DNA from 2 places in the Streptomyces sp. NPDC048718 genome. Region 2 is predicted to be linked to the other one. Evidence: predicted binding sites of a transcription regulator. Region 2 holds the regulator's gene; the other holds the start of a gene.

Region 1 (3,957 bases), on a different contig from region 2:
CGGCGGCACGTGGAAGACCTACGGGAACGCTCCCGTGACCGTGTGGTTCAAGGCCAAGGGCTCGAAGACCTGGAACAAGCTGGGCTCCGCCAAGACCAACTCCAGTGGTGTCGCGACCTACAAGAAGGCGGCGACGGTGGACGGCTGGTACACCATGCGGCACAGCGGTGACGGCTACCACTTCAACTCGTCGAACGCGTACGAGGACTACGTCGACGTGCGCTGACGCGCGCCGACATGTGCTGACGTGCAGCGCTGACGTCCGTGCCGTACATACGGCACGGACGTACGGCACGGCGGCAGGTCACTGACGTACGGCATGGAGTCAGGTTGCCGACGTACCTCGCCGACCTGCTTCACCGGCCCTGCTCCACCAGGCCCGCGTGACCGGCGTGACCGCGCAAGGCGCGGGAAAAAGCCCGAGGGCGGCACCCCCACTGGGGGTGCCGCCCTCGGTCGCGTTCAGCGATGAACCACCGATCCGTCAGGATCAGAAGTCCATGTCACCGCCCGGCATGCCGCCGCCGGCCGGCGCGGACGCCTTCTCCGGCTTGTCGGCGATGACGGCCTCGGTGGTGAGGAACAGGGCCGCGATGGAGGCCGCGTTCTGCAGAGCGGAACGGGTCACCTTGGCCGGGTCGATGATGCCCTCGGCGATCATGTCGACGTACTCACCGGTCGCGGCGTTCAGGCCGTGACCGACGGGCAGGTTGCGGACCTTCTCCACCACGACGCCACCCTCAAGGCCGGCGTTCACGGAGATCTGGGTCAGCGGGGCGGCCAGGGCCTTGCGGACGATCTCGGCACCGGTGGCCTCGTCGCCGTCCAGCTCCAGCTTCTCGAAGACCGAACCGGCCTGCAGCAGCGCCACGCCACCACCGGCGACGATGCCCTCCTCGACGGCCGCCTTCGCGTTGCGAACGGCGTCCTCGATGCGGTGCTTGCGCTCCTTGAGCTCGACCTCGGTCGCGGCACCGGCCTTGATGACGGCGACGCCACCGGCGAGCTTCGCCAGGCGCTCCTGGAGCTTCTCGCGGTCGTAGTCCGAGTCGCTGTTCTCGATCTCGGCGCGGATCTGGTTGACGCGACCCGCGACCTGCTCGCTGTCACCGGCACCGTCGACGATGGTGGTCTCGTCCTTGGTGATGACGACCTTGCGGGCGCGGCCCAGCAGGTCCAGGCCGGCGTTCTCCAGCTTGAGGCCGACCTCCTCGGAGATGACCGTGCCGCCGGTAAGGATGGCGATGTCGTTCAGCATCGCCTTGCGGCGGTCGCCGAAGCCCGGGGCCTTGACGGCGACGGACTTGAAGGTGCCGCGGATCTTGTTGACGACCAGGGTCGACAGGGCCTCGCCCTCGACGTCCTCGGCGATGATCAGCAGCGGCTTGCCCGACTGCATGACCTTCTCCAGGAGCGGGAGCAGGTCCTTCACCGAGGAGATCTTGGAGTTGACGATGAGGATGTACGGGTCCTCGAGCGCGGCCTCCATGCGCTCCATGTCGGTCGCGAAGTACGCCGAGATGTAGCCCTTGTCGAAGCGCATACCCTCGGTGAGCTCCAGCTCCAGACCGAAGGTCTGGGACTCCTCGACGGTGATGACGCCTTCCTTGCCGACCTTGTCCATGGCCTCGGCGATGAGCTCGCCGATCTGGGTGTCGGCGGCGGAGATGGAGGCGGTGGAGGCGATCTGCTCCTTCGTCTCGACCTCCTTCGCCTGGTCGAGCAGCGCACCGGAGACGGCCTCGACGGCCTTCTCGATGCCGCGCTTCAGGGCCATCGGGTTGGCACCCGCGGCCACGTTGCGCAGGCCCTCGCGGACCAGAGCCTGGGCGAGAACGGTGGCGGTGGTCGTACCGTCGCCGGCGACGTCGTCCGTCTTCTTGGCGACTTCCTTGACCAGCTCGGCGCCGATCTTCTCGTACGGGTCCTCGAGCTCGATCTCCTTGGCGATGGAGACACCATCGTTGGTGATCGTGGGGGCGCCCCACTTCTTCTCGAGGACGACGTTGCGGCCCTTCGGGCCGAGGGTGACCTTGACGGCGTCAGCGAGCTGGTTCATGCCGCGCTCGAGACCGCGCCGGGCCTCCTCGTCGAACGCGATGATCTTGGCCATGTGAAGTGGTCCTCCCGGACATGGGGTGGATAACGCTCCAGGACCGCGCCGACGCCCGCGACGGACGGCCGGCGCATGCCCCGTGGTTCCTTGCCCCACGCGGTTCGGCGGCCTCGTCTGCCCGATCCTCGTAGCACTCTCACCTTCAGAGTGCTAACGCCAATGATTAGCACTCGACCCATGCGAGTGCAAGCGACTCTCGACGATCGGTAGCTTCGCGGTCACCTCCGGCGGCCTCCGGCGGGCCCCCGAACAGACCCTCGGCAGACCTCCGGCGGGCCCCCCGGCGGGCCCCTGGCGGACCCTCAGTCGCACCCCGACCGGGACCCGACCGGGACCCGCGCGGGCCTGCCGTGACCTGCCCGCCGAGTACGTCACCCACCCGCACACACCCGGGTGCGGCGCGGGCGCGCGTACCCGCGCGGAACACGCCCGCGTACCCGCGCGGAACACACGCCGCCCGCGCACCCATACGCCTCCGCTCGCGCACCCGCGCATCCGCGCCCGCCCGCACACGCGCGAGGGGCCCGCGTCCCGGATCCGGGATGCGGGCCCCTCGACAAAAATGCGTCGGTGGCCGATCGCGCCGCGCTCAGACGGCGAGCTTGACCATGTCCGCCTGCGGACCCTTCTGGCCCTGCGAGATCTCGAACTCGACCCGCTGGCCCTCTTCGAGGGAGCGGTAGCCATCCATCTGGATCGCGCTGTAGTGGACGAAAACATCCGCTCCGCCGTCGACCGCGATGAAGCCGTAGCCCTTCTCCGCGTTGAACCACTTGACGGTGCCCTGAGCCATGCCTAACTCCCCTATTACTGGCCCTTGCGCGGGGCCGCACTTCGCGGACCCGGGTCAGACCCTGCGCCGGAACGCGTCGACCGCCGCTGAATGTATCTGCCCAACTGCCCTCTGCAACAGGTCAGTCGGACGAGAATTCTGGGCGCACCTGAATGGGGAATCGGGGCGAATACGCCGAATTACCGGGCAAATCGGGCCCGTCAAAACCGTGCACAAGGTGCAGAAGCCCTGGCCTTATTGACCGTATCTTGTCGCGAGTCGCCGCATTCTCATATGCGTCTGGCATGGGCGGCGGAGGGGGCTTCCCCAACTCTATCGCGCTCAACCATGCAGAATTACCCCTTCCGCTTCTTCTTGCGGAAGGGGTAATTCCGTATTGCGCGTGGTGAGGCGGAAGGGGCCGAAGGGGCATACGAGCCACATTGACGAATCCCCCGCCGGAACCGCCCGAGAGGCAGCCCGGCGGAGGAAAGCCCGGCTCAGCAGCCGCCGGCGACCGCCGGGATGATCGAGACGCCGGCGCCGTCCGGCGTCACCGTCTCCAGGCCCTGCTCGAAGCGGACGTCGTCGTCGTTCACGTACACGTTGACGAAGCGGCGCAGCTTGCCCTGGTCGTCGAGGACGCGGGCGGCGATGCCGGTGTGGTTCTTCTCCAGGTCCGCGATGACCTCGGCGAGGGTCGCGCCCTCCGCCGGGACCTCGGACTGCCCGCCGGTGTAGGTGCGGAGGATGGTGGGGATGCGGACGTTCACGGCCATGGGTTCACGAACCTTTCGAAGAAGGCGGAAGAAGAGAGGACGAAGAGGGAGGGGGAGGGGAAGAAGACGGGAGACGGCGGCGGGAGACGGCGGCGGGAGACGGCGGCGGAAGCCGGGACGCTCAGTGCGCCAGTCCGGCGGCGCGGAAGGCGTCGAGGCTCGGGCGGATGGTCGCGGTCGCCTGTGAGCCGTCGGCCACCGCGTCCAGGGTCTTCAGACCGTCCCCGGTGTTGAGGACGACGGTCGTCAGGCTCGGATCGATGAGCCCGCTCTCCACCAACTTCCGTGCC
Region 2 (3,957 bases):
CACGACGACGCCCTCGATGCGCAGGTCGTCGCCCCAGACCCGTTCCACCAGCTCGGCGTCGTGGCGGCCCTCGACGTAGATGCGGCCCGCCCGGGCGATCCGCGCCCGGGTGCCCCGGACCGCGACCGAGCCCGACGCGGTGCGGGTGGGCCGGGTCGGTGCGGGGCCGGTCGGGCGGACCAGGGTGACGGGCCGGCCGTCGATGAGGAAGCCGCGCGGCTCCATCGGGAAGACCCGGTGCTTGCCGAACCGGTCCTCCAGGGTCACCGTGCCCGCCTCGCAGCGGATCACCGCCCCGCAGAATCCCGTTCCGGCCTCCTCGACGACCAGATCGCGCTCCGCCGAAACCTCCGGCACGGGCGCCGAGCGCTTCCAAGGGGGCGTCAGATCGGGCTGGTAGCTGCGCATTCCGGGGACGCTACGACACCGCGGCGCGCCGTGCCAGTTCCGCGCGCTGGCGTCGTACGAACGCGGCGTCCACCACTGCCCCGTGCCCCGGCACGTACCGCGCGTCCTCGCCGCCCAGCTCCAGCAGCCGGTCGACGGCGGCCGGCCAGCGGGCGGGCAGCGCGTCCGGTCCGGCCTGCGGTTCGCCGGACTCCTCGACCAGGTCGCCGCAGAAGACCACCGCCGGGGTGCCGGGCACCAGCATGGCCAGGTCGTGGCCCGAGTGGCCGGGCCCCGCGTTCGCGAGGACCACCCGCCGGCCGCCCAGGTCGAGTACCAGTTCCCCCGCGACCTCGTGCCCCGGTGCGACCAGCGCCGCCGCGGCCTCGGCGGCGGCCCCCGCGTCCACCCCGTGCCGTACCGCGTCCGTCCGCAGCTCGGCCGCCTCCCGGCGCAGCAGCGCGGCCAGGCCCGCCGCCCCGTAGACCTCGGCCCCCGGAAAGGCCGCCGTGCCGAACACGTGGTCGAAGTGTGGATGACCGAGTGCGACATGTGTCACGCTCCGCCCACCCGTGAGAGAGCTCACCTGCTCCCGCAGCTCGGCTCCCTCGGCGAGCGTCGAGCCGGTGTCGTACAGCAGGACCCCGTCCCGCCCCGTCACCAGGCCCACCGTGGCGTCCCAGCCAGGCAGCCGGCGCCGCCCGACCCCCTCGCCGAGCCCTTCCCAGCCGTGCCCGTCCCAGTCGATATCCATGGTGGGACGCTAACTGTTCGAAGGGTGCCCAGCCCGCCTCCTTGCCAGGAGCGACGTCCGCCGCCTTACACTTGCGGGTGGATTCCTGGCACTCGAACAGGTTGAGTGCCAAAAGCGGGGCAAGCGGAACCGGAACGACAGCTGGAGGTGCGCGCGATGCTCAGTGAACGCAGACTCGAAGTGCTGCGCGCGATCGTCCAGGACTACGTCGGGACGGAGGAGCCGGTCGGCTCCAAGGCGCTCACCGAGCGTCACAAGCTCGGCGTGTCCCCCGCCACCGTCCGCAACGACATGGCGGTCCTGGAGGACGAGGGCTTCATCGCCCAGCCGCACACCAGCGCCGGCCGCATCCCCACCGACAAGGGCTATCGCCTCTTCGTCGACCGTCTGGCCGGCGTCAAGCCGCTGTCGACCCCCGAGCGGCGGGCGATCCACAACTTCCTCGACGGCGCCGTCGACCTCGACGACGTCGTCGCCCGCACGGTCCGGCTGCTCGCGCAGCTGACCCGGCAGGTCGCCGTCGTGCAGTACCCTTCGCTGACCCGTTCGACGGTGCGGCATGTGGAACTGCTCTCGCTGGCGCCCGCCCGGCTCATGCTCGTGCTCATCACGGACACCGGCCGGGTCGAGCAGCGGGTCGTCGACTGTCCCGCGCCGTTCGGCGAGAACTCCCTCGCCGATCTGCGGGCCCGGCTCAACAGCCGGGTCGTCGGCCGCCGTTTCGCCGACGTGCCGCAGCTGGTGCAGGATCTGCCGGAATCCTTCGAGGACATGGAGGACCGAGGTACCGTCTCGACGGTCCTCGCCACCCTGCTCGAAACCCTCGTCGAACAGCGCGAGGAACGGCTCATGATCGGCGGCACCGCCAATCTGACCCGCTTCGGGCACGATTTCCCCCTGACGATCAGGCCCGTCCTTGAAGCTCTGGAGGAGCAAGTCGTGCTCCTCAAGCTGCTCGGCGAGGCCCAGGAATCGGGCATGACCGTACGGATCGGGCACGAGAACGCCCATGAGGGACTCACGTCCACATCCGTCGTCTCGGTCGGCTACGGTTCGGGCGGCGAGGCAGTCGCCAAACTCGGCGTGGTCGGACCGACCCGCATGGACTACCCCGGAACGATGGGAGCGGTACGCGCAGTGGCACGTTACGTCGGACAGATCCTGGCGGAGTCGTAAGTGGCCACGGACTACTACGCCGTACTCGGCGTGCGCCGCGACGCTTCACAGGACGAGATCAAGAAGGCCTTCCGCCGCCTCGCCCGTGAGCTCCACCCGGACGTGAACCCGGACCCGAAGACCCAGGAGCGGTTCAAGGAGATCAACGCCGCTTACGAGGTGCTCTCCGACCCGCAGAAGAAGCAGGTCTACGACCTCGGCGGCGACCCCCTGTCCGCCTCCGGCGGCGCCGGTGGTGCCGGCGGCTTCGGCGCGGGCGGCTTCGGGAACTTCTCGGACATCATGGACGCCTTCTTCGGTACGGCGTCCCAGCGCGGCCCGCGTTCGCGTACCCGGCGCGGCCAGGACGCGATGATCCGCCTGGAGATCACCCTCGACGAGGCGGCCTTCGGCACCACCAAGGACATCCAGGTCGACACGGCCGTGGTCTGCACCACGTGCTCCGGCGAGGGTGCCGCCCCCGGGACCTCGGCGCAGACCTGTGACATGTGCCGCGGCCGCGGTGAGGTCTCCCAGGTCACCCGGTCCTTCCTGGGCCAGGTCATGACCTCGCGCCCGTGTCCGCAGTGTCAGGGCTTCGGCACCGTCGTCCCGACCCCGTGCCCCGAGTGCGCGGGCGACGGCCGGGTGCGCTCGCGCCGTACCCTCACGGTCAAGATCCCCGCCGGTGTCGACAACGGCACCCGTATCCAGCTCGCGGGCGAGGGCGAGGTCGGCCCCGGCGGCGGCCCCGCCGGCGACCTGTACGTCGAGATCCACGAGCTTCCGCACGAGGTCTTCCAGCGGCGCGGCGACGACCTGCACTGCACGGTGACCATCCCGATGACGGCGGGCGCGCTCGGCACCAAGGTGCCGCTGACGACGCTTGACGGTGTCGAGGAGATCGACATCCGGCCCGGCACCCAGTCCGGCCAGTCGGTCCCGCTGCACGGCCGAGGCGTCACCCACCTGCGCGGCAACGGCCGCGGCGACCTGATCGTGCACGTCGAGGTCCAGACCCCGACGAAGCTCGACGCCGAGCAGGAGCGGCTGCTGCGCGAACTGGCCAAGCTGCGGGGAGAGGAACGGCCCACGGGGCAGTTCCAGCCTGGGCAGCAGGGGCTGTTCTCGCGGCTGAAGGACGCCTTCAACGGACGGTAGGCGCTCTGCCGGGGGTCCGGGGGTCGCCCCCCGGGTCGGCACAGTCAGCCCGGGCAGCAGGGGCTGTTCTCGCGGCTGAAGGACGCCTTCAACGGACGGTGGATCCTGTGAGGGCCCGTCTCCGGCAAGGTCTTCCGAGGGGCGGTCCGCACATCGTGCGGGCCGCCCCTCGCGCGTACCCCGTTCGCCCCGGCTCGTCCCCGCCCACGGATTCGGCGCGCTCGCGGTGGCATGAAACGATGCCCGCATGTCCACCGCGCTGAACGATCTCTCCCGGTATCCGATCGTGCAGGCCCCCATGGCCGGCGGCGGATCCTGCCCGGATCTCGTCGGCGCCGTCTGCGAGGCGGGCGCGCTCGGTTTCCTGGCGGGCGGGTACAAGACCGCCGGCGGGCTGTACCAGGAGATCAAGCAGGTCCGCGGGCTTACCGCGCGGCCCTTCGGGGTCAATCTGTTCGTCCCGCCGCGCGACCAGCCGGCCGATCCGGCCGCCGTCGAGG

The links. The regulator HrcA, encoded in region 2, represses chaperone genes, less so after heat shock. The targets are predictions, from matches to a motif close to TTNGCACTCNGNNNNNCNGAGTGCNAA.
Region 1: groL (chaperonin GroEL) is a predicted target of HrcA. The motif match lies at 2,280-2,306, and genes of this name have one in related genera.

Annotation. Positions count from the first base shown of each region.
Region 1 covers NZ_JBICVG010000001.1:145,783-149,739, reverse strand. Annotated here, with positions in the region: gene ACGFRB_RS00725 (hypothetical protein) at 1-226, shown strand, start outside; gene groL (chaperonin GroEL) at 491-2,113, opposite strand; gene ACGFRB_RS00715 (cold-shock protein) at 2,706-2,909, opposite strand; gene ACGFRB_RS00710 (MoaD/ThiS family protein) at 3,389-3,667, opposite strand; gene thrC (threonine synthase) at 3,789-3,957, opposite strand, start outside.
Region 2 covers NZ_JBICVG010000005.1:479,961-483,917, forward strand. Annotated here, with positions in the region: gene ACGFRB_RS12740 (DUF3097 domain-containing protein) at 1-408, opposite strand, end outside; gene ACGFRB_RS12745 (MBL fold metallo-hydrolase) at 419-1,141, opposite strand; gene hrcA (heat-inducible transcriptional repressor HrcA) at 1,298-2,317, shown strand; gene dnaJ (molecular chaperone DnaJ) at 2,318-3,457, shown strand; gene ACGFRB_RS12760 (nitronate monooxygenase) at 3,705-3,957, shown strand, end outside.